DNA from 3 places in the Microbispora sp. CL1-1 genome. Region 2 is predicted to be linked to each of the others. Evidence: riboswitches for the same ligand, from Rfam matches in the RefSeq annotation. Region 2 holds a riboswitch; each other region holds the start of a gene.
The links. A riboswitch is a leader RNA that binds a small molecule or an ion and turns the genes downstream of it on or off. The one in region 2 is predicted to bind cyclic di-AMP.

Region 1 (7,700 bases), on a different contig from region 2:
ACCTCTGTCCGCACGAGCGGCGCGCTAACAACGCCATGACAGGACCATGAGAAGTGTGTCCGGCCGCCATGTCGGGAGGATCACCGGCGACCTACCGTGCGCGGAAAGGATCGGTGCGCCAGGTCAAGGAGCCCCCATGGTCACGTCCTTCCCCGTACGGCCGCCGCGAGCGGCCCTCGCCCTCACGACCCTCCTGCTCGTCCTCGCCGGCCTGCTCGGCACGGCCCTGATCCCCCCGCCCGCGCGGGCCGCCTCGCTGACGCAGGTCGGCTCCTTCGGATCCAACCCCGGCAACCTGGCGATGTACGCCTACCGCCCTGACAACCTGCCCGCAGGCCGTCCGCTCGTCGTCCTGCTGCACGGCTGCACGCAGAACGCGAGCGGCTACTTCGCCGACTCGGGGTGGCGCAAGTACGCCGACCAGTGGGGCTTCGCCCTGGTGCTGCCGCAGACCTCCAGCTCCAACAACTCGTCGAGCTGCTTCAACTGGTTCCAGACCGGCGACACCACGAGAGGGCAGGGCGAGGCCGCGTCCATCCGCGCCATGGTGGCGTACGCGGTCGCCAACTACGGGACCGACCCCGCGCGGGTCTACGTGTCCGGGCTGTCGGCGGGCGGGGCGATGTCCGCCGTCATGCTGGCGACGTACCCGGACGTCTTCGCCGCCGGATCGATCGGGGCCGGCCTGGCCTACCGCTGCGCGAGCAGCCTGCTCGAGGCGTCCGGCTGCCAGTACGGCCCGACGAGCAGGACCCCGCAGCAGTGGGGTGACCTGGTGCGGAACGCCTATCCGGGCTACTCCGGGCCGTACCCGCGAGTGGCCGTCTGGCAGGGCCAGTCCGACTACACGGTCGTGCCCGCCAACGGCGCCCAGCTGCGCGACCAGTGGACGAACGTGCGGGGCGTCTCCCAGACTCCGGCCTCCACCAGGTCGCTCACCGGTGGCACGACCCTCAAGGTGTACGGCGACGACGACGTGCGCCTCTACGAGATCAGCGGCATGGGCCACGGCCTGCCGGTCGATCCGGGCGGCGCGGCCGACCAGTGCGGGGCCACCGCGGCGTACTTCCTCGACACGATCTGCTCGGCCTACCACGACGCCCGTTTCTTCGGCCTTGACGGCGGCGCGCAGCCCAGCCCCTCGCCGAGCGCCACGCCCAGCCCGTCCCCCAGCGCCGGTCCTTCGCCCAGCCCTTCGCCGAGTCCTTCGCCGAGCCCTTCGCCGAGTGCCACGCCGCCGGGCACGTGCGTACGGGCCAGCAACTACGCCCACACCACCGCCGGGCGGGCGTACCAGTCGGGCGGCTACACCTATGCCAAGGGGTCGAACGACGCGATGGGCCTGTGGAACACCTTCACCACGCACGCGCTGCGCCAGACCGGCCCGGACTACTGGGTGCTCGCCGACGGCCAGTGCTGAACCTGCCGCGCCCCGGGCCCCGCTCCCCGATAGGCCGGGGCCCGGGGCGCGGCCCACGCGTCACACGCTCACGGCCGGCAGGGGCTCACCCGTCTCCAGCAGGGTCTTGAGCGCGGACAGCACCTGGGGCCAGCCCCCGGCGACCATCTCGCGCAGGGTGCTGCCGGGTTCGAAGCCGTCGTGGACGACCGTCAGCTTGACCGTCTCCCCCATCTGCTCGATCTCGAACGTCACCCGCGACCTGCGCTCCCCCTTCAGCTTGGCGAGCACGTCCTCCCCCAGGCCGACCGCCTCGGCCCACTCGGGGGTGAGGGAGTGCCAGGTGTAGGAGAGCCTGCGGCCGGGGTCGGACTCGACGACCACCTGCTCGGGATCGGTGATCGCCACACCGCCCTGGTGCCAGGTCATCGGCGCCCCCGTCTGCCAGTCGGTGTCGAAGGACAGTCCCCAGTAGCGCCGAGTGAAGCCGGGGTCGGTGAGTGCCTGCCACAGCCGCTCGGGCGTGGTCTTGATGTAGGTGGTGTAGACGAACTCGGGGTTGCTCATCGGCTCCTGCTCCAATGCGTTCTTGAGATCGGCGAGAGCACGGGCCCGCTCGCGGTCGAACCTGCTCATCCAGCGGTCCGCGATGGCGTTGATGGGCACGGCGTTGAGGTAGTGCAGCTTCTCCCGGCCACGCCACACCGTGGTCACGAGGTTCGCCGCCTCCAGCACCGCCAGGTGCTTGCTGACCGACTGCCGCGCCATGTCCAGCCCCGCGCACAGTTCGCGCAGCGTCTGGCCGTTGCGGGCGTTCAGGCTGTCCAGCAACCTGCGGCGGCTGGCGTCGGCCAGCGCCTTGAACACTTCGTCCATCTTCCCCATCCCGGACATGCAGCCCTTTGGCTGCATGAACGATAGGCAGCCGTACGGCTGCATGTCAACCTCGCCCGATGATCAGGGACAGGAGCGCAACGCTCCACAAATGGGGGTGAATAGGGCAACAGACCGGTGGTCGATATGTATGTCGCGCCCCGGAATCAGTCCGTCATTACTCTCCTCCGTCATTTATGTCGCCGCCACTTTCGGATCGACACAAGGCGTTACCAACCGTGTATGCACACGTCATTGGTAAGACCACGGCGGTCTTTTACGGTGAGGTTCCCGCCGGCCCGTGGAGGAGTTCCGGATCGACGGCACGACAAGGAGGGGATTTCTCATGAAGACACGGAAATTCCGATTAGCGGCGGCAGCGGTCTCGGTGACCGCGGTCCTCGGGGCGGTGGTCCCGTCCGGCCCGGCGGCCGGCGCACAGTCCGCCCTGCGGATCTATCGTGGCACCGCCACCGTGGTGGTCGACGTCTACGACTACTGCGGAGGTCCCCTCTGGGGCGAGCACCGGTTCGTCGGCACCAGCCGATACAAGGCGGCCGCGAAATTCGTCACCGGTCCACGCAAGTCCGCCGCGGGCAGGGTCGAACGCAACCCCTTCTACTGGGAGTTCTATGTGGGCGACATCGGAGCGCTCGGATCCTTCCAGTTCGGCTCCGCCCACGTTGTCACCGCGTCGGCCCGCGATCTCGGCGGTAACGTACGCGACCCGAAACTCCTGCTGGGCTACTGGGTCACCAGCCGATCGGGCACCTCCTGGTCCGGCAAGCTGGTCGACAGCCACCGCGCCGAAGGGGCCACGTTCAACCATTTCTACGGCGAGAAGACCATCGTCCCCTGCCGCGATCTCGGCACGTCTCGTTTCCTCTACGCCGTCAACGCCGGGGCCACGGTCTCGGGCCGGGTGAGCTCGGGGAGCGCGGCGTTCACCATCCGCGGCTCGACCTACGGCGACAACTACCGGTTCAGGATCACGTTCAACGGCTGACGGGAACGTTCCACGGGTACGACAGGAGGACCAGGTTCGCCACACGGTTCGTGCGGCGACGGCGCACCGGGGGTGGCGCCGCCGCCGGCACCGCGGGCGGGGCGGCGCCGGTCCTCGACCAGCCGCCGGGACGTACGGAGGTGTTGGCCGATGAACGGACGTGTCCTGCCGGTCGCCCTGCTGACAGCCGGTCTGCTGGCCGGCACGGGCGGCGCGTACGGCACCGCCGCCTCGGCCGCGACGCCTTCCTCACCCGGTGTGCCCACCGCGCCCAGCGACCCGACGCCGACGCCGACGCCGACGCCGACAACGCCGCCGACAACGCCGCCGACAACGACGGCCGACCACAACGACCAGGACGTCATGTTCGCCCGGATGATGATCCCCCATCATCAGCAGGCGGTGGAGATGGGGCGACTGGCCGAAGACCGGGCGGCGGACGCCCGGGTCGCGCGGCTCGCCCGGCGGATCGAGGCCACGCAGGCTCCCGAGATCCGGACGATGAGCGGCTGGCTCACGACCTGGGGCGAACAGGTGCCCGGGGAGAGCCCGGCGCCGACGCATCACGCCATGCCCGGGATGATGTCCCCCGAGGACATGCGGCGTCTCGAAGGGCTGTCCGGACGGGACTTCGACCGGGCCTTCCTCACGATGATGATCCGGCACCACGAAGGCGCCGTCACCATGGCGCGCGACGAGCTGAGCGGCGGAAGCTACGAGCCGGCGCGTAGGCTGGCGGAGTCGATCATCTCCAGCCAGTCGGCCGAGATCAAGGAGATGAAGAGCATGCTGAGCGGCCTGCCTGGTTGACCTGCCGGGTCAGCATGCCGGGTCAGGGCACCGTGACGGCCCGGACCGGCGCCGTGCTCGCCGTGGCAGTCGCCACGGCGGAAGCGGCGAGCACGGCGCCGTCGAACACGTCGCCGACGAGCGTGGCGCCGTCGAGTATGGCGTTCGAAGCCCTGGCCGTTTCGGACCGGCCGGAGGTTCCCCTGATCGGGCCGGAGATCGCCAGGGCCGGGCCGGAGGTCCCAAGGCCCGGGCTGGAGTCCCTATGAGCGGCGGGAGATCCGGAAGGGGGAGGTCACCCGCGCTTGCGGTGCCGTCCGTCGGACGACGCCGCCGCGGTCTTGACCCGTATCCCGGTCACGGCGGTGGAGACCACCGCGAACAGCAGACCGGCCGACAGGACGGCGTCGCCCGGCGACCACACGATGTCGAGCGGCTTCCCCTGCGTGGCCGCCATGTTCCTGGTGGCGGGCGCAGCGGCGCTCTGGACGCTCGCGTTCACGGCCGCCATGGGCTGGATCGTCACCGGCGTCTTCGGCGTCACCTTGACCTTGCGCGGCAGGCCGTACCCGACGATCGTGCTCGTGTCGCGGACCTTGCGCTTCAGCCACACGCCGTCGACGTTGCCCTCGATCGTGTGGACCTTCCGGCCGACGACCTTCTCGACGATGCCGACGTGGTCGATGTCGCGGATCTTCTTGGACCCTGACCAGGCGAAGAAGACCACGGCGCCCGGCTCGGGCTTGTCGCTCCAGGCGTGGTGCTTCTCGAACCACTTGGCGTGCCGCGTGGTCAGCGCGAACTCGCCGACATGGTCCTGCACCCCGGCCCGGTCGGCCGCCCAGGAGACGAACATGTCGCACCACGGGGCGGCCTTGAAGTCGGGGTCCTTGGCGACGTTTTCGGCGTACCACTCGCCGAACTTGGTGTGTTTCCCGGCTCGTTCGCGGTAGCCCAGCTCGGGGCGTACGGCGTCGAGCAGCTGTCGAGCTATCGGATCGGTGGAAATCGGGGGCTCCTCATGGCGCGCTTCGAGACATGACGAACCGGCCCGCGGGCGTGCGGCATGACGGCATGACCGTCCGGGGACACGCCACGGCGGGGCGGAATCAGAAACGGGAGATGTGGCAGCCCGTCACGGGCGCGCCATCACCCCGGAAGCCTGGAGACGTTCCAGGGCGGGCAGGTGGTCCGGCGACACGACGCGGACCGGGTGGGCAGGTGGAGCCGACACTCCACGCTCTCCTCTCCTTGGCCGCCTACCGGGTTAGCTGACGGGTTCGGGCCAGGAGTAGCCCTACCGGATGGTCCGGATTCACCCCAAGAGACGTGGGTCCCCGGTTCCCGGGATCGATGACTTCCGGGATTCGGCGGTCGCCGGTCGTCCTCGGGTTGAGGACCGCTCACCGGCGAGACACACGGGAAGCTTAGTAGATAACAAGTAAGACACGGCCAAATGGCCTGTAAAGGGGATCATCCCGGCTGTCGCCGTTCCCTGCTTCCGCAGGTCCTCACGGTCGCGGGCCGCCCGCGGTGAGATGCGCCACACCACGCCGTACGGCGCGGCTCTGCCAGCGCGGGTCTGCCGGCGCGGGGTCTGCCGGCGCGGCTCTGCCAGCGCGGGCCTGCTCGCGCGTGTCTGCCGGCGCGGGGTCTGCTGGGCCGAGTGCCGACGCGGTCGAGGGCTTCCGGCTGTCTTGGCGCTCCCCTCGCTCGCGTAGTCGCCGGGTCTGTCCGCGCGTCAGCCTGGGCCTGCCCTGCGCATCGCCCACGCTCCCGCCTCACGCCTCACGCCTCACGCCCGCAGCCTCCGGGGCCGGTCCGTGCGTCGCCTGGGCCGGCCTGTGGGTCCTCCACCGCCTGCCTCCCGCCTTACTCGTGTAGTCGTCGGGCTTGTCCGAGGCGGTGGTAGGTGAAGGCCCAGCGGTCTTCGCCGACTTTGCGGCGGGTGTAGCGCTCGGGGTGCTGGTAGCGGTCGCGGTTGTGGAACTGGCACGCCGGGCCCAGCAGCTTCAGGTCCGTGAGCCCGCCGGTGCTCCAGTTGTCGGCGTGGTCGATCTGGCACATGGTCGCCGGGAGCGGGCAGCCGTCGACCCAGCACGTGGCATACCGGGCGAAGATGGCCCGCCGCTGGGCAGGAGTCGCCAGACGGACCTTGCGCCCCATGTCCAGCACCTGTCCCTCGGCGTTCATGACGATCCGCACCAGAGTCGAGGTCCGGGCGAGCCGATGCACGCTGGAGACGGGCAGCACCTGCCCGGTCGCCAGCAACAACCCCGGCGCTGTCCCCGGTGCCATCCCCAACGACGCCCCCAGCAGCGTGCCTGCCGACGCTCCCAACGACGCACCCAAGAACGCCCCGGGCATCGCGCCCGCCGACGCACCCGGAGATCCCGGTGACCCACCTTGCGCCGCCCCCCGCGATGCCCCCTGTGCGGCTCCTTGCGATGCCTCCTGCGCCGTCTCCGGTGTCGCTCGCCCGGCTCCCGGTGCCGTTTCCGATGCCCATCCGGGTGGTGTCTCCCGCTCCGGTCCGGGCCCGCCGGGCGTCGCTCCCGACGGTCCCGATGTCCCCGACGCCTGCGTCGCACGCGAGCACCGCGCCTCGCCGCAGCACCGGCACGCGCCCTGGCCGTCGCACCGGCACGTGCTGTGGCCATGCCGGCAGTCCCCCGCAGGCCCAGGCCCGGCGTGGGTGTGACGTGCGGAGGCGTCCTCGGGCGGAGGGTCCGGCCACGCCGCCTCCGAAGGCGCCACCTCCGTAGGCGCTGCCTGCGAGTGCGCCGCCTGCGATGGCGGCGCATCCGAAGCCGTCGCGACCGAAGCCGTCGCACCCGAAGACGCTATGTCCGAAGAGACTGTGTCCGAAGGGGCAGCGTGCGAAGGGGCTGTGTGCCAATGCCCGCCACCATGAGCAGGCCATGCTGACACACCCCGCCGGACATGGGTTGCTCCAGACCGGGCCGCACCGCGATCCCACCCATCGCCCTTGGCGGGCGCGGTCTCGTCGCTCCCGGCAGAGCTGGTACTCACGGTGTCGTCGTCCTCGGCGGAGCCGGCATTCGCGGTGTGGTCGCCCTCAGCAGAGGCGGTGCTTGCGGTGGTGTCGCGCGGCTCGCACTCGCCGGGCCGCCGCTCACCGGCCCCGCGCTCACCGGCTCCCCAGCCACAAGGCTCCTCATCGCGAAGTCCGATCGCGGCGTCGCCAGAGCCAGCGGCAGGGCCGGTGGCAGGGGCAGCCTCGGCGATGTCGAGCCCGTCCGGGCCGTCAGGGGTATCGGTGCCACCCGAAGCATCGGGGTCGGCCATCGCGCCGGAAACGGCGTCGTCGGCGTCGGCGGGCGCAGGGGCGGCAGTGGTGTCGGCGCTCCCGGCACCGGCATCCGCCTCGGTCTCGGCAGTGTCGAACTCCTCCGGGATGTCGAGGTCGTCGGCCTCGCCGGGCGTCGGATCGCCCGTGTCCTCCCGGCCTTCCCCGAAGCCCCCGGCATCCCGCGCGTTTTCGACGTGGTCGGTGGTGTCGTCGGCCTGGCTCGGCTCGTCAGTGGTTCCGGTGGTGTCGGGGGCGTAGTCGCTGGGGGCGCTGTCGCCGAGGTCTGCGAAGTGGTCGCTGACGTCGTCGTCGGCGGCAGG
Region 2 (7,700 bases):
CGGTCGACGGCCGCCTCCTCATAGCGCTGCTCGGCCGACAGGCGGCTCATGCGCGCCTCCATCGCCGAGAAGACCGCCTCCGCGTCGAGCTCCATCGCGTGCCGGGCGCGGCGGACGTGGCGGGCGTAGCTCTCCTCGCTCTCGCGGCCCTCGCAGGGCGCGCCGCAGCGGCCGATCTCGGCGAGCGCGCAGGCGGGGCGGCGCACGCGGGGCGACAGCCGTTCGGTGCACTGGCGCAGCGGCAGCGCCTCGTGCATGGCGGTCCGCGCGTCGTCGGCGGTGCGGCTGCTGCCGAACGGGCCGAGATAGGTCGCGCCGTCGTCCTTCACCTCGCGCACGACGCTGAGCCGCGGGAACGCCTCGTCGGTCAGCTTGAGCCAGACCACCCGCTCGGGGAAGCGGGACCGCCTGTTGTAGCGCGGCTTGGTGGCCCCGATCATCCGCAGCTCGCGGATCTCGGCCTCCAGCGCGGTGGCGCAGACGATCGTCCTGACCCGCTCGGCGATGCCGACCATCTCGCGGATGCGGGAGCGGGTCTCGCTCGCGGTGAAGTAGCTGCGCACGCGGTTGCGCAGGTTGGAGCTCTTCCCGATGTAGAGCGCCTCGCCCTTGGCGTCTTCGAAGATGTAGACGCCGGGCGCGCCGGGCACCCCGTCGGCGAGGTGGCGTTTGCGCTGCTGCTCCGGCGTGGGAGCGCGCACGAAGCCGCGCAGGTCTTCCAGCGTGTGCACGCCGAGCGACCCGACCCGGGCGATGAGGCCGTGCAGCACGTCGACCGTGGCCTTCGCGTCGGCCAGCGCCCGGTGGCAGGGCTCGGTGGAGCTGCGGAAGACCCGCGCGAGGGTGGCCAGCTTGCAGTTGGGCGTCTCGTCGCGGGTCAGCACGCGGCGCGCGAGGTCGGCGGTGTCCACCACCGGGTTGGCCGGGGGCGGGTAGCCGTTGACCTGGCACGCCGCCTTCAGGAACGACATGTCGAACGGCGCGTTGTGCGCCACCAGCGCGACGCCCGCGATGAACTCCAGGAAGCTCGGCAGCACCTCGGAGAACTTCGGCGCGGCCACGACCATCGCGTCGGTGATGCCGGTCAGCACGGAGATGAACGGCGGGATCGGGCCACCGGGGTCGACCAGCGTGGCGAACTCGCCGATCACCTCGCCGCCGCGCACCTTCACCGCGCCGATCTCCGTGATGGCGTGCTCCGCGGACGACCCGCCGGTGGTCTCCAGGTCGAAGACGACGAACGTGACCTCCCGCAGGGGAGTGCCGAGCTCGTCCAGCGTGCCCTGTACCGCATCCACGCCCAAGACCATAGAAGTCCCGACCGACAATTGCCGCACCCACCCCATGCGGAGGTCAAGCGACGGTCAGGCGGGCGGCTGCGCCCAGGCCGCTGCGGCGCGCCATTCGCGGGCCGGCATCGCGTAGACCAGCTCGTCGCTCCAGGCCCCGGCGAAGCGTGTGAACACCGCCGAAAGCGTACGGACGGGAATCGGGCCGTCCGCGAAGGGGTTGTGCGTCGCCGGGTCCCGGCCCCGGCGGACGTCGTGACAGATCATGAACGCGACATGGTCACGGTGTGACGGCCGTACCCTTAAAAGAAGACAGGAACATGGGAGTGTCTCGCAGATCTTGCCGTGGGAGGGCGGTCCGGTGGGCGCGCCGTGAGGCTCACGCCTCGGGGACGCCGGATATCGGGACGTTCTCGCATTCGGGGGCGACAGCACCGCGAGGCGCCGCCGGGGCGACCCCAGTGGGCAGAAGATCTGTAGGACACGGCCGAGGAGCGACGAGATGAGTTCAGCCGGAGAAGGCCTGTCTCGTCCGTTGCCCGAGCAGGTCCGTTTACACGTGGTGGAGGTCGCCGCGCAGGTGCTGGGCTCGATGCCCGCCGCGGCCGTGCCGCCGCCGTTGCGCAACATCGCCAGGTTCGACCCGCGCAAGCGCGCCCGTCTTGGCAGCGCGCCGATCGCGGCCCAGCTGGAAAACGACAAGGAGTTCCGCGAGCGGGTGGCCGAGGCGGTGGAGACCGCCTGGCCCGAGCTGGTGGGGAGCCTGGCCGAGGGCACGGTGCCCCCGGCGGCCGAGCCGGTGCTGGTCGCGGCGGCGGCCTACCTGACCCGCCCGCCCGGCTGGCCGGACCTGGTCGAGCAGGCGCGGACCGACCTTGAGCAGGCCGCCGCCGCGGGCACCCAGCGGGAGCAGGCGGAGACGCGGCTGCGCGAGCAGCTCGCGGCGCAGCGTGCCTCCGCCAAGGAGGAGATCGACCGGGTGCGCGAGCAGCTCAAGGCCGCCCGCGTGGAGAACTCCGACCTGCGGCGCAAGCTGCACGACGCCCGCGAGCGGGTCAAGGCCGCCGAGACCAGGGCGGCCGAGCTGGAGGCCGAGACGGCCGAGGCGCGTGCCAGGGCTGCCAGCGCCAACGGCGCGGCCGAGACCGAGCTGCGCCGGCTCAAGGAGCGCCTGGCGGACGCCGAGCGCCAGCTCGAGGCCAGCCGCAGGGCCGCCCGCGAGGGCCGCAGCATCGAGGACGCCCGGGTGCGGGTGCTGCTTGACGCGCTCCAGGACGCCGCCTCCGGGCTGCGCAAGGAGCTCGGCCTGCCCACGACGATCAGCAGGCCGGCCGACTACGTGAACGCGGTGGTGCCCGGCGAGCCGGGCGTGACGGCCGTGCCCGCGCGGGCGCTGGCCAACGACGACCCGCAGCTTCTCGACCAGCTCCTGGCCATCCCTCACCTGCATCTGATCGTCGACGGTTACAACGTGACCAAGACCGGTTATCCGTCGCTGACCCTCGCCGACCAGCGAGCCCGGCTGCTGACCGGGCTCGGCGGGCTCGCCGTGCAGACGCGGGCGGAGGTGACGTGCGTGTTCGACGGCGCCGAGCTGAACGGGCCCGTCCAGGTGTCCGCGCCGCGCGGGGTGCGGGTGATGTTCAGCGCGCCCGGGGAGATCGCCGACGACCTCATCCGCACGCTGGTGCGGGCGGAGCCGCCGGGGCGGGCCATCGCGGTCGTCTCCTCCGACCGGGAGGTGGCCGAGTCGGTGCGCCGCATGGGTGCCCGGCCGGTGCCCTCGATCCTGCTGCTGCGCCGTCTCGGCCGCGGTTGACGCGTCCCGCGCACGCCCCGGACCTGCGACGTCACAGTAGGTGACGACTGCCGCGAATACCTGCGAATAGGTTGAAGCTTCAAGATCGCCTAGATAGAGTCGCGCCGCAGGTTTCGTCGATCAAAGAGGTTTATCCTCAAGGGGGCTCAGTGCGAGGGCGTGTGCCGGTGGCCGCCGGTCTGGCCGCCGTGGTCCTGCTCACTCCGATGACGGGCGCGCAGGCGGATCCGAAGCCCACTGTCGCGCAGGTGAAAGCGAAGCTGAGCAAGCTCAACGCGCAGGCCGACCAGCTCGTGGACCGTTATAACGCGGCCAACGAGAAGTGGAAGAAGGCCCGGCAGAAGTACCTCACGATCAACGAGGACTACAAGAAGCAGAACGCCCGGGTCGAGGAGCTACGCTCCGGGCTGGTCTCGATGGCCGTCAGCAGCTACCAGGTCGGCGACATGGGGTCGTGGGGCGGCGTCTTCTACAGCTCCAACCCCGACGCCATGCTCAGCGGCCTCGCCACGCTCAACCACATGTCGGCCGAGCGGGCCGGGCGGCTCAAGGCGTACGAGGGCGCCATCAAGGACCTCAAGAACCGCCGCAACCAGAGCAAGCAGGTCTACAAGGAGGCCGCCGACGTCAAGGACGAGCTGGCGGACGAGAAGGAGAAGGTCGACAAGCTCGTCCGGGAGCAGATGAAGCTGCTGCGCTCGCTCGGGACGTTCAACCCCGGCAACCCCAACAGCGCCGGCGTCGTCTACAACGGGCCGGCGTCCGGCAACGCGCTGGCCGCCCTCCAGTTCGCCTACAAGCAGATCGGCAAGCCCTACCGCTACGGGGGCACCGGACCGGGCGCCTGGGACTGCTCCGGGCTCGTGCAGGCCGCGTGGGCGGCGGCGGGCGTCCGGCTGCCCCGGACGAGCTACGAGCAGTGGGCCTGGGGCGCGAGCCGCCGGGTCTCGCTCGACGACCTCCAGCCGGGCGACCTGCTCTGGCACGCCGGATACGGGCACGTCGGCATCTACGCCGGCGACGGGAAGGTCGTTCATGCCCCGCAGACCGGCGATGTTGTGAAAGTCGTCACACTCGCCGAGTATCACGCGATCGGAGCCGTGCGCCCCTGACGGTCCCGCCGTCTCCGTGACGATCTGTGACTGACGCGGCAAATGTGACCCCATCGGCGCTTGTTGTGCAAATTGTGGGCAGGGTCACATTTGGCGCATTCGCGGTGTGGGTAAGCTGCGATTTCTTCTCCGCGGCCTTCGTTATGCGATCTTTATCCGGCTGGAGCGCTTTGCCGAACGCCGCGAGTCCTGGGTAGCTTCTGGGCCGCGGCGAGCACGCCTCGCCGCCGTGCGTCCCGGTCCGGCCGGCCGGTCGCAGTCATCCAGCGGCATCGGCGTCCTTCATCACCCTCCCCCGTGGGATCCCCCCGACGCCGATGGCCAGCCGAGTCCGTGCAGTCAGGAGGCACGGAGCCGGGGAACCACCGACCTTCACGCGAAGGTCCGGGGTGAATCGGCGCATCGCGCGCCGTAGGGCGACTTCCCCGCCCGAACCCGTCAGCTAACCCGGTAGGCGTGAGCGGAAGACTCGAGGAGAGATCCTGTCTACCACCCCCAGTCTGTCCCGTCTTGCCCGAATTGCCGTTAGTGGTGCCGCGTTGACGGCATCCGTAGGTGTCGCTGGAGCACATCCGGCGGCGGCAGCCGGCACGGCGGCCGACCCGGCGGCCGACCCGGCGACGGTCACGGTCGTCACGACGGCCACGGCGACGAAGACGGCCACCAAGACGGCCACGAAGACGGCCACGAAGACGGGCGCCGAGGAGAGCGCGAAGACCGCCGCCCGCAACGCCGCCGCGAAGAAGCGGACCAAGAGGCACACCGCCAAGCGGAAGATCAGCAGGGCCTCGCTCCAGCGGGCCAGGGCCCGGCGCGCGGTGAAGGCCGCCGAGAAGCAGATCGGCGACCCCTACCGCTACGGAGCCACGGGACCGGGCGCGTTCGACTGCTCGGGCCTGGTCCAGTACGCCTGGCGCAAGGCCGGCGTACGGCTGCCGCGCACGACGTGGTCCATCCGCAGCGCGGTCAGGAAGAAGGTGTCCTGGGGGCACTTCGAGCCCGGTGACCTCATCTTCACCAGCGGCGGCGGCCACGTCGGCATGTACGTCGGGCACAACAGGATGATCCACGCCCCGCACAGCGGCACGCGGGTCAGGATCGACAAGCTGGACGCCTACCGGAGGAGCACCTTCGTGGGTGCCGTCCGGCCGGGCGTCTGACGGGCACCGGTCACCAAGCCCCCTCGACCGGCGCCGTCCTTACGGCCCCGTCCACCTCGCCGAGGTGGGCGGGGCCGTGACATGCGCTGGCTACCATGCACGGCGTGACTGTCACGAGCGGCGTGCCCGCGTGCGCGCCGGGCGTGCGTGCCGGAGCCGGCCGGAGCCGGCCCGGACCCGCCGGGGCCACTCCCCGCCGGATCGCGGCCGTGGCCGTCGCGCTGGCCGCGCTGCTGGCCGGGCCCGCCGCCGCGGCGCCGCCCGACCCGCTGCGCGCCCTGCGGCTCGACGCCCGCGCCGCCGTACGCGAGCATCCCGGCATGTGGACCGGCGCCTCGGTCGCCCGCGGCGAGCGCGCCGTCGTCGTCGGGTCGCCCCGGCCGCTGGTCGCCGAGATCGCCGCGCTGGCCGGCCGCGCGGGCAGTACGGTCACGAGGGTCTGGGGCGGGCTCGGCGGCGCGGTGGTCCTGGTGCCGCGCACCGAGGAGCAGGCCGCCGTGCTGGCCGCGCCGGCGAAGGTGGACGGCCTGGCGGCCGTCGCCACCGGCGACCGGGTGATCGTGCAGCCGGCCGCGTTCGCCCGCCTGTCCGCGACCGGCCGCCTGGTCGTCATGACCCACGAGCTGACGCACGTCGCGACCGCCGGCCGCCGCACGGTGCCGATGTGGCTCATGGAGGGCTTCGCCGACTACGTGGGCTACCTGGACAGCGGGCTGCCGGTCCGTACGGTCGCCGCCGAGCTGGCCGCCGACGTCGCGGCCGGGAGGGCGGCGCTCGGCGGCCTGCCGGGGCCCGCCGACTTCGCCGCCAGGCCCGCCCAGGCGTACGAGGAGGCGTGGCTCGCCTGCCGCTACATCGCGGCCCGGTTCGGCGAGCCGAGGCTGGTCGCCCTCTATCGCGCCGCGCTGCGCGAGGAGATCGGCGCCGCCCTGCGGGAGGAGCTCGGGCTGACCGCCGGCGACCTGACCCGCGCCTGGCGGTCGTGGTCGCGCGAGCAGCTCGCCCGGACCTGATCGTCCGACCGCGACGACCCGGCCGGGACTGCGACAATGCGTTCTCGGGCGGCGCGGGGGGACCGCGTGATCACGCCGGCAGCGGGGGTGAGGATGACGAAGCGGACGCTGATCGTCACGAACGACTTCCCGCCCAGACCGGGCGGCATCCAGGCGTTCGTGCACGGCCTCGCCGTGCGCAGGCCGCCCGGCTCCGTGGTCGTGTACGCCCCGCGCTGGAAGGGGTGTGAGGAGTTCGACGCCCGCCAGCCGTACGAGGTGGTCCGGCATCCCTCCTCGCTGATGCTGCCGACCCGCGCGGTGGCGCGACGGGCGGCGGCGCTGGTGGAGGACGGCGCGACCGTCGTCTTCGGCGCGGCGGCGCCGCTGGGGCTGCTGGCTCCCGGCCTGCGCGCCGCGGGCGCGGGCCGCATCGTCATGCTCACCCACGGGCACGAGGCGTCGTGGGCCCGCCTGCCGGGCGCGCGCGCCCTGCTGCGCCGCATCGGGGCGGGGGCCGACATCGTGACCTATCTCGGCGAGTACACCCGCCGCCGGATCGCCCGGGTCGTGCCCGCCTCCCGGCTCGTACGGCTCGCGCCCGGCGTGGACACGACCCTCTATCGTCCGGGGGCGGGCGGCGACCGGATCCGCGCGTCCCTCGGCCTGGGCGACCGGCCGGTGGTCGTGTGCGTCTCCCGGCTGGTGCCGCGCAAGGGCCAGGACGTGCTGCTGCGGGCCTGGCCGCTCGTTCTGCGGCGGGTTCCCGGCGCGGTCCTGCTGCTGGTCGGCGGCGGCCCGCTGCGGCGGTCGCTGGAACGGACGGCGGCGGGGGCCGGCCTGCGCGGCTCGGTGGTCGTCACCGGGTCCGTGCCCTGGGCGTCCCTCCCGGCCTACTACGACGCGGGCGACGTGTTCGCCATGCCCTGCCGCAGCAGGTTCGGCGGGCTCGACGTGGAGGGCCTCGGCATCGTCTATCTGGAGGCGTCGGCCACCGGGCTGCCCGTGGTCGCGGGCTCCTCCGGGGGCGCCCCCGACGCCGTACGGCACGGCGAGACGGGCCTGGTGGTCGACGGCACGTCGCACACGGCGGTGGCCGCCGCGGTGGGCGATCTGCTGGCCGACCCCGCCCGCGCCCGCGCGATGGGCGAGCGGGGCCGGGCCTGGATCGAGGAGGAGTGGCGCTGGGACCTCGTCGCGGCCCGGTTCGCCGCGCTGCTGTGAGGCAGCCTCAGCCGGTGGGCACGGCCCGCTGTGTGGCTGCCTCAGCCGGGAGCACGCCCGCTGTGCGGCCGCCTCGTGGGCACGCCCGCGAGGTCGTTCCGGCC
Region 3 (7,700 bases), on a different contig from region 2:
CGTTCGAGGAGCAGGACGTGGTGGTGGCCGAGGACCTGGCCGCCCGCACCGCCGTGTGCATCGACAACGCCCGGCTCTACACCAGGGAGCGCAGGACCGCGCTGACCCTGCAGAGCAGCCTGCTGCCCGTCGAACTGCCGCAGGCGCTCGGCATGGACATCGCCACCCGTTATCTGCCGGCCAGCGACCTGATGGGCGTCGGGGGTGACTGGTATGACGTCATCGCCCTGCCCGGGTGCCGTACGGCCCTGGTGGTGGGCGACGTCATGGGCCACGGCACCAGGGCCGCGGCGACGATGGGCCAGCTGCGCACGGCCGCGCGTACGCTCGCGAGCCTCGACCTGCCGCCCGACGAGGTGCTGTTCCGGCTCAACCTGATGAGCCAGGACCTCGACCCCAGCCAGATCGCGACGTGCATCTACGCCGTCTATGACCCGGTGACACGCAACTGCGCGCTCGCCCGGGCCGGCCATGTGCCGCCGATCCTCCTGCACCCCGACCGGTCGACCGAGATCATCGACCTGCCCGCGGGCCTGCCTCTCGGCATCGGCAGCGACCCGCTGGAGTCGCGCGAGATGGTCCTGCCGCCCGGGAGCGTGCTCGCCCTCTACACCGACGGCCTCGTGGAGAGCCGGGAGCGGGACCTCGACGCCGGGATCATGGGGCTGCGCCGTCTGCTCGCCGGTCCGGTCGAGGACCTGGAGGACATGTGCGACGTGATCATCAGCAGCCAGCGGTCGGGGCATGAACGTGACGACATCGCCCTGATGGTGGCCCGGGTGCGCGACCTCGACCCGGACGAGGTGGCGACCTGCCCGCTGCCGTCCGACCCGCGGTTCGTGTCGCACGCCCGCCGCTTCGTCCGCAGCACCCTGCAGAGGTGGGGGCTGAGCGGCCTGGTGGACAGCACCCAGCTCATCGTGAGCGAGCTGGTCACCAACGCGCTCAAACACGGCTGGCCGCCGATCGAGCTGCGTCTGCTGCGCGGCCGGACGCTGGTGGTCGAGGTCGTCGACGGCTCCCCCGCCGCTCCCGCCCCGCGCACGGCCACCCCCGACGAGGACACCGGCCGCGGTCTGCAGCTCATCAAGCGGTTCGCGTACCGGTGGGGCACCCGGCCCACTCCGTACGGAAAGATCGTCTGGGTGGAGCAGCACCTCCCTTGACCCGGGCGTTCCCTCCCTGTCGAGCGTGTATGACTGATCGTTGAGAAGAGTTACGTTCGAATCGGGAGTTCGTGGCGAGGAGGGGACATGATCGACATCCGTGACGCGTACCGCAGGGCGCTGGATGGCTTCGGGGCCCGTCTCCATCTCGTCCGCCGCGGGCAGTGGGAGCTGCCGACCCCCTGTGTCGACTGGGACGTCCGGGGGCTCGTCAACCACGTCGTGGCCGAGAACCTGTGGGCCCCCGAGTTGCTGTCCGGCCGTACGGTCGCCGAGGTGGGGGACGCCTTCGAGGGCGACGTGCTCGGCGACGACCCGGTCAAGGCGTTCGAGGCGTCCGCGCAGGGAGCGGTCCAGGCGGTGTACGCCGAGGGCGCCCTGACCAGCGTGGCCCACCTGTCCTTCGGCGACGTGCTGGGCGAGGAGTACATCACCGAGCTGTTCGCGGACGCGCTGATCCACACCTGGGATCTGGCACGTGCCATCGGCGGGCCGGAACGGCTCGACCCCGAGCTCGTCGCCTCATGCTCGGAGTGGTTCGAGAAAGCACGGGAGGACTACCGCGAGGCGGGAGTGTTCGGGGACGAGCAGGGCGTCCCGGCCGACGCCGACCAGCAGACCCACCTGCTCGCCGCCTGGGGCAGGAACCCCTAAAGAGTGCCTATCGGCCGGTGGGCCGCTTGCCGTGGTTGGCCTTCTTCTTCTTGCGTGCCTTCGACTTGCGTGCGCGTCTGCCCATGACGACCGCCTTCCGTCGAGTACGGCTTTCGCCCACTGTCCTCCCTGGGACCACGGGCGGCAAGAGGCGTACCCCAACTCAACATGTCTCCACGTTCGTGAGGCATAATTTGTTTGAATCTGTAGAGGAGTGGTGGATGCTGGCCCAGCAACGGCAGCAGGCGATCCTTGAGAGGGTACGCAGGACCGGCGGGGTGCGCGTCGCGCAGCTCGTACGCGACCTCGGGGTCTCGGACATGACGATCCGCCGCGACCTGGAGGTCCTCGCGGAACGCGGCCTGATCGTCAAGGTGCACGGCGGGGCGACCGCCACCGGCACGGGCTCGACGGAGGAGCCGGGCTTCGCGGCCAAGTCGGTGCGGCAGCAGGCCGAGAAGGAGGCCATCGCCCGCAGGGCCGCCCTGCTCGTGCGGCCGGGCAGCTCCGTAGCGCTCTCGGCCGGCACCACGACCTGGACACTGGCCCACCATCTGGTGGACGTGCCCGAGCTGACCGTGATCACCAACTCGGTGCAGGTGGCCGACGTCTTCCACCGCGCGGGACGGCCCGACCAGACCGTGGTGCTGGTGGGAGGCGTGCGCACGCCCTCCGACGCGCTGGTCGGCCCGGTGGCCGTGGCGGCCGTCCGCTCCCTGAACGTCGACACGCTCATGCTGGGCGTGCACGGCATGAGCGTCCGGGCCGGTTACACCACGCCCAACCTGCTGGAGGCGGAGACCGACCGCGCCCTCATCGCGGCCGCCCAGCAGCTCGTGGTCCTGGCCGACCACACCAAGTGGGGGACGATCGGCTTCAGCACGATCGCCGCCCTCGACGAGGCCGGCGTGGTCGTGAGCGACGTCGGCCTGCCGGAGGAGGCACGCGACGCGCTGTCGGAGCACGCCGGCGAGCTCCTCCTCGTCGATCCGTCCGGGGAGACCGAGCTGGAGACCGCGCTGTGACGCCGGCCCGCCGCACGTCCTCCGACGCCTGTAGTAAACCCGGTGCATCCCCCGGCCTCCGCGCGCCCGCCGTGTCCCCCTTTCGCAAACCCGCACCGACCCCCTTGTAAGCCCGCTCCGACCCGGGACACCGCACTGTGAAAGCCGGAGATCGCACCGTGAAGCTGGAGACCGCTCTGTGAAGCGCACCATCACCCATCTCGCCGACGGCCGTGAGCTGATCTACTTCGACCGGCGCGACGACGCCGACCACAGCGCCATCGACACCAGGGACCTGCCGCCGCGCCCGCTCGCCTCCGAGCTGCGCTACGACCCCCTGATGGACGAGTGGGTGGCCGTCGCCCGGCATCGCCAGACACGCACACACCTGCCGTCGGCGGAGGAGTGCCCGCTCTGCCCGGGTCATCCCGGCTCGGAGATCCCCTCGCCGTACGAGGTGGCGGTGTTCGAGAACCGCTTCCCGTCGTTCAGCTTCAACACGGGCTCGTACGAGCAGGTGGGCGGGCTGAGCGAGGTGCGTCCGGGGATCGGGCGCTGCGAGGTCGTCTGCTTCACCTCCGACCACAACGCGTCGTTCAGCTCGCTGAGCGACGAGCAGGCCGAGCTGGTCGTCGAGGCGTGGGCCGACCGTACGGCCGAGCTGTCCTCGCTGCCCGGCGTGGAGCAGGTCTTCTGCTTCGAGAACCGCGGCGCCGAGATCGGCATCACGCTGCCGCACCCGCACGGGCAGATCTACGCCTATCCGTACGTCACGCCGCGCACCCGGCAGATGCTGAACGCCGCCGCCCGTCATCAGGGCGGCAACCTGTTCGCGGATGTCCTGGCCGCCGAGCGGAAGGGCCCCCGGGTGGTGGCCGCCAACGAGCACTGGACGGCCTTCGTGCCCGCCGCCGCGCGCTACCCGTTCGAGGTGCACGTCTACCCGCACCGCCAGGTGCCCGACATCCCGGCGCTGTCGCCGGAGGAGCGAGCCGCGTTCGCGCCGCTCTACATCGAGGTGCTGCGCCGCCTGGACGGGCTGTTCGGCGCCGTCATGCCGTACGTCGCGGCCTGGCACCAGGCTCCTGTCACCTACCGGCGCGACCTCGCCTACCTTCACCTGCAGCTTTTCACGATCCGGCGGGCGCCCAACAAGCTCAAGTATCTGGCCGGATCGGAGTCGGCCATGGGCGCGTTCGTCAACGACGTGCTGCCCGAGGAGGCCGCCCGGATGCTTCGCGAGGCGATAACGGCCTGATCTCCGATTGATTGCGGCTTTGGTGGCAGCGACGGTTTCTTTACCACTAGTATCCCTGACACCGGCCGTCACAACCGGTACGCCTAATCCCGGGCGCCCCGCCCGGGAACCGGGGACCCAATCACGCACCTGGGGTCAAGGCAGTCGCCTGCCCGGGCTCCTCCAGCCCGAACCCGTCAGCTAACCCGGTCGGCAGATGGAGAGGAGTGGGCTCTGCCCCGCGCATTCCCCCTGGCTGTCGGCGTGCTCGCCTCCGCCGTCCTCGTGTTCGGTACGGCGGCGCCGGGCGTCGCCGAGCCCAAACCGACGGAGAAACAGCTCAAGAAGGAGCTGTCGGACCTGCGGCAGAAGGTCAACCGGCTGATCGCCGACTACAACGCCAAGCGTGTCGCCCTCGCCAAGGCCCGTGAGGAGGAGAAGGCGGCTCGCGACCGGCTGGCCAGGGCCCAGGCCGACTACCAGGCCGCCAGCGACGCCGTACGGCAGATGGCCGGGCTGCGCTACCAGACCGAAAGCGCGATGGCGCTGCCCGACATGAACACCGCCGCGCTCAACTACCAGCTCAAAGAGGAACAGGCCGCCCGGCTCGCGCACTTCGACCGGGTCCGCGACGCCCGGCAGCAGGCCGCGGACGCCGCCAAGACGCTGACCGCGCAACTGAAGGCGCAGGCCGAGGCGGTCGCCGTACAGCGCAAGGACGCCGAGGACCTCATCGACGAGATCAAGGACAAGCTCGACGCGCTGATCCCGATCGCGCCGGGAAAGCTCCCGGGTGGGTCGTGGGCACCGGAGCTGCCCAGCGGTGCCGACAACATCACGCCCCGGATGAGGTTCATGCGCACCGAGGTCGAAAACCACTTCAGCCTGCGGTTCCCGGTGGGCTGCTACCGGGCGGAGAACAGCGGCGAGCATCCTCTCGGGCGCGCCTGCGACTTCATGATGAGCTCGGGCGGCGCCATGCCCTCCCCCGAGATGAAGGCGCTCGGCGACAGCCTGGCCGACTGGGCCATCAAGAACGGCCCCAAGCTCGGCGTCATGTACGTGATCTGGCAGCAGCGCATCTACAACCTCGGCCGTCCCGGCTGGCGGCTCATGTCCGACCGCGGCGGAATCACCGCAAACCACTACGACCACGTACACATCTCGATGTACTGACCTGCCAGGGCACTCGCGGGGTGGGCCGGCCACCTCGGCGAGCGAGGCGGCCGGCCCGCTCCGGGTCAGGCCGGGATCTGCTTCTCGTGCCAGGTGTAGTAGAGGTAGGTGCTGCCGGGCCCGGTCAGCGTGCCGTAGACCTGCCAGAAGGTGTTGGTGCCGGGCGAGAAGCGGAAGATCTTGTCCCCGGGCCTGTCGTCCACGATGACCTGCTGTGACCCCGTGGGCCCGATCCGGACCTCGATCGTGAACGTCTCGTTGTCGGGGATGTCGAGGCAGACCTCGTGCGTGTACGCCGTCGGACCGGCGATGTTGTAGAGGCGATTGTCCACCGCCGGCGACTCGACGTTGGTGGGGACGTATTTGTTGACGACGTAGGTGTACCCGCCCGTGGAGCAGTCCACTGCGGAGGTGTCCGCGAGCGCGGGGCCGGCGCCGGTGAGCGTGACGCCGAGAACGCCGGCGGCGACGGTGAGAACGGAGATGGTGCGCTTCATGCCTCTCCTCATCCGTACGGTGTGACGCTTCAACCAAGTAGTTGAAGGCTGAACTGATTTTGATCACATTCGCCACAATTACACAAGTCTGATCAATTACCTGTCCGAATCCGAGTCAAGACGGCCGGGTTCGGCCTCCCGTCGGGTGCAGGCCCGGCGTGCGGCCCGGCCTTCGGCTACGTCATGAACCGCGCTCAGGAGGGGGGTGCCGGGACGGGCAGAACCGCCGGGTGCCTCCGCCCGCTAATCGGGGTGACTACGCGCCGGGTCCGGGGGAGGATGCCGGGATGACCGACACACGTATCGATCCCCCCGTCGTCGCGGGAGAGCGCGAGATGCTGCGCGCCTGGCTGGACTGGCACCGTGACACCCTCGCCGTGAAGTGCCGGGGCCTCACCGAGGAGCAGTTGCGGCTGCGCTCGGTGCCGCCCTCCAGCATGTCGCTGCTCGGCCTCGTACGGCACATGGCCGACGTCGAGCGGGCCTGGTTCCGGAGGCGGCTGAACGGCGAGGATCTTGGCGGCATCTACTTCAGTGCCGACGACCCGGACGGCGAGTTCGACAATGTGGACACCGCGTCGGCCGAGGAGGCCTTCGCGACCTGGCAGGCGGAGATCGAGCAGGCGCGGGCGGCCGAGGAGGCCTGCGCCGACCTGGACGCCATGACGAAGGCGTCCACTCGTGACGGCGTCCACTACTCGCTGCGGTGGATCATGTGCCACATGATCGAGGAGTACGCCCGCCACAACGGCCACGCCGATCTGCTGCGCGAGCGCGTCGACGGCGTGACGGGCGAGTAGCCCCCGACGGCGAGTGGCCTCCCTCAGCCGGACAGGCGGACCGGGTTGACGAGGTCGGCGTAGATGAGCAGGCCGCCCATGACGACCAGCAGGGCCGCCATGACGTACGTCAGCGGGAGCGCCTTGGCCACGTCCACATAACCGGGGACGGGCCTGCGGCGCACCCGCGCGAACGCCCGCTTGACGCCCTCCCAGAGCCCGCCGGCGATATGGCCGCCGTCCAGCGGCAGCAGCGGGATCAGGTTGAACATGCCCACGGCGAGGTTCAGCCCGGCGAGCAGGTTGATGAAGATTTCGATCTTGTTCTCGACCGAGAGGTCGGAGGCGGCGATCTCACCGCCGATGCGGCCCGCCCCGACGATGCCGATCGGCCCGTTCGGGTCGCGCTTCTCCCCCGAGAACGCGGCGTTCCACACGCCGACCATCTTCTTGGGGATGTTGACCATAGCGACGGCGGTGCGCTCGGTCAGCTCCCACATCTGCCCGACGACATAACCGGGGCCCTTCTTCACCACGACGGTGGTCGGGCTCACTCCCAGGAAGCCGACGTTCTTCTCGATCTTGTCCGGGTCGGTGAGCGAGGGCATGTCCTGCGCGATCAGGTCGACCTGGAGGTCGGTCCGCTGCCCGCCCCGCTCGATGCCGAGCGTGGTCACCCCCGCGCCGTGCTCCCGGATCAGGCGCTGCGCGGCCTCCCAGTCGGTGACCGGCGTGCCGCCGATGGCGACGATGTGGTCTCCGGGCCGCAGACCGGCCTTGGCGGCGGGCGTCAGCGGGTCGCTGTCGCGGCAGTCCCGGTGGTCCGCCTCGGCCGCCGGGATGGCGCACTTGGACACCGAGGCCACGACGGGGGTCAGCTCACGGACGCCGAAGCCCATCATCACGACCGCGAACAGCACGAACGCGAGCACGAAGTTCATCGCCGGGCCGCCGGTCATGATGATGACCTTCTGCCACCAGGGCTTGCGGTAGAAGACCCGGCCCTCGTCGCCCGGCCGGATCTCCTCGGACGCGACCGCCCGCGCGTTCTCGATCAGGCCCTGCCAGGGACCGGTGGAGACGCTGCGCAGCTTGCCGGGCTCGTCGGACGCACGCGGCGGCAGCATGCCGATCATGCGGATGTAGCCGCCGAGCGGCACCCACTTCACGCCGTATTCGGTCTCGCC

Region 1: another riboswitch for cyclic di-AMP. It lies ahead of HCK04_RS19800 (CHAP domain-containing protein); the one in region 2 lies ahead of HCK04_RS00755 (C40 family peptidase).
Region 3: another riboswitch for cyclic di-AMP. It lies ahead of HCK04_RS26755 (hypothetical protein); the one in region 2 lies ahead of HCK04_RS00755 (C40 family peptidase).

Annotation. Positions count from the first base shown of each region.
Region 1 is NZ_JAATEK010000016.1:307-8,006, reverse strand. It holds gene HCK04_RS19820 (PHB depolymerase family esterase) at 137-1,420, shown strand; gene HCK04_RS19815 (SRPBCC domain-containing protein) at 1,481-2,275, opposite strand; gene HCK04_RS19810 (hypothetical protein) at 2,619-3,278, shown strand; gene HCK04_RS19805 (DUF305 domain-containing protein) at 3,429-4,088, shown strand; gene HCK04_RS19800 (CHAP domain-containing protein) at 4,363-5,025, opposite strand; cyclic di-AMP (ydaO/yuaA leader) riboswitch at 5,308-5,450, opposite strand; partial or broken gene HCK04_RS19795 (DUF222 domain-containing protein) at 5,940-7,700, opposite strand, start outside.
Region 2 is NZ_JAATEK010000001.1:156,800-164,499, forward strand. It holds gene HCK04_RS00740 (DEDD exonuclease domain-containing protein) at 1-1,298, opposite strand, end outside; gene HCK04_RS00745 (NYN domain-containing protein) at 1,792-3,108, shown strand; gene HCK04_RS00750 (C40 family peptidase) at 3,258-4,220, shown strand; cyclic di-AMP (ydaO/yuaA leader) riboswitch at 4,534-4,692, shown strand; gene HCK04_RS00755 (C40 family peptidase) at 4,760-5,380, shown strand; gene HCK04_RS00760 (hypothetical protein) at 5,485-6,393, shown strand; gene HCK04_RS00765 (glycosyltransferase family 4 protein) at 6,487-7,596, shown strand.
Region 3 is NZ_JAATEK010000026.1:91,547-99,246, reverse strand. It holds gene HCK04_RS26775 (SpoIIE family protein phosphatase) at 1-1,166, shown strand, start outside; gene HCK04_RS26770 (TIGR03086 family metal-binding protein) at 1,254-1,820, shown strand; gene HCK04_RS26765 (DeoR/GlpR family DNA-binding transcription regulator) at 2,042-2,845, shown strand; gene galT (galactose-1-phosphate uridylyltransferase) at 3,024-4,082, shown strand; cyclic di-AMP (ydaO/yuaA leader) riboswitch at 4,153-4,291, shown strand; gene HCK04_RS26755 (hypothetical protein) at 4,326-5,237, shown strand; gene HCK04_RS26750 (hypothetical protein) at 5,303-5,734, opposite strand; gene HCK04_RS26745 (DinB family protein) at 6,022-6,534, shown strand; gene HCK04_RS26740 (M50 family metallopeptidase) at 6,558-7,700, opposite strand, start outside.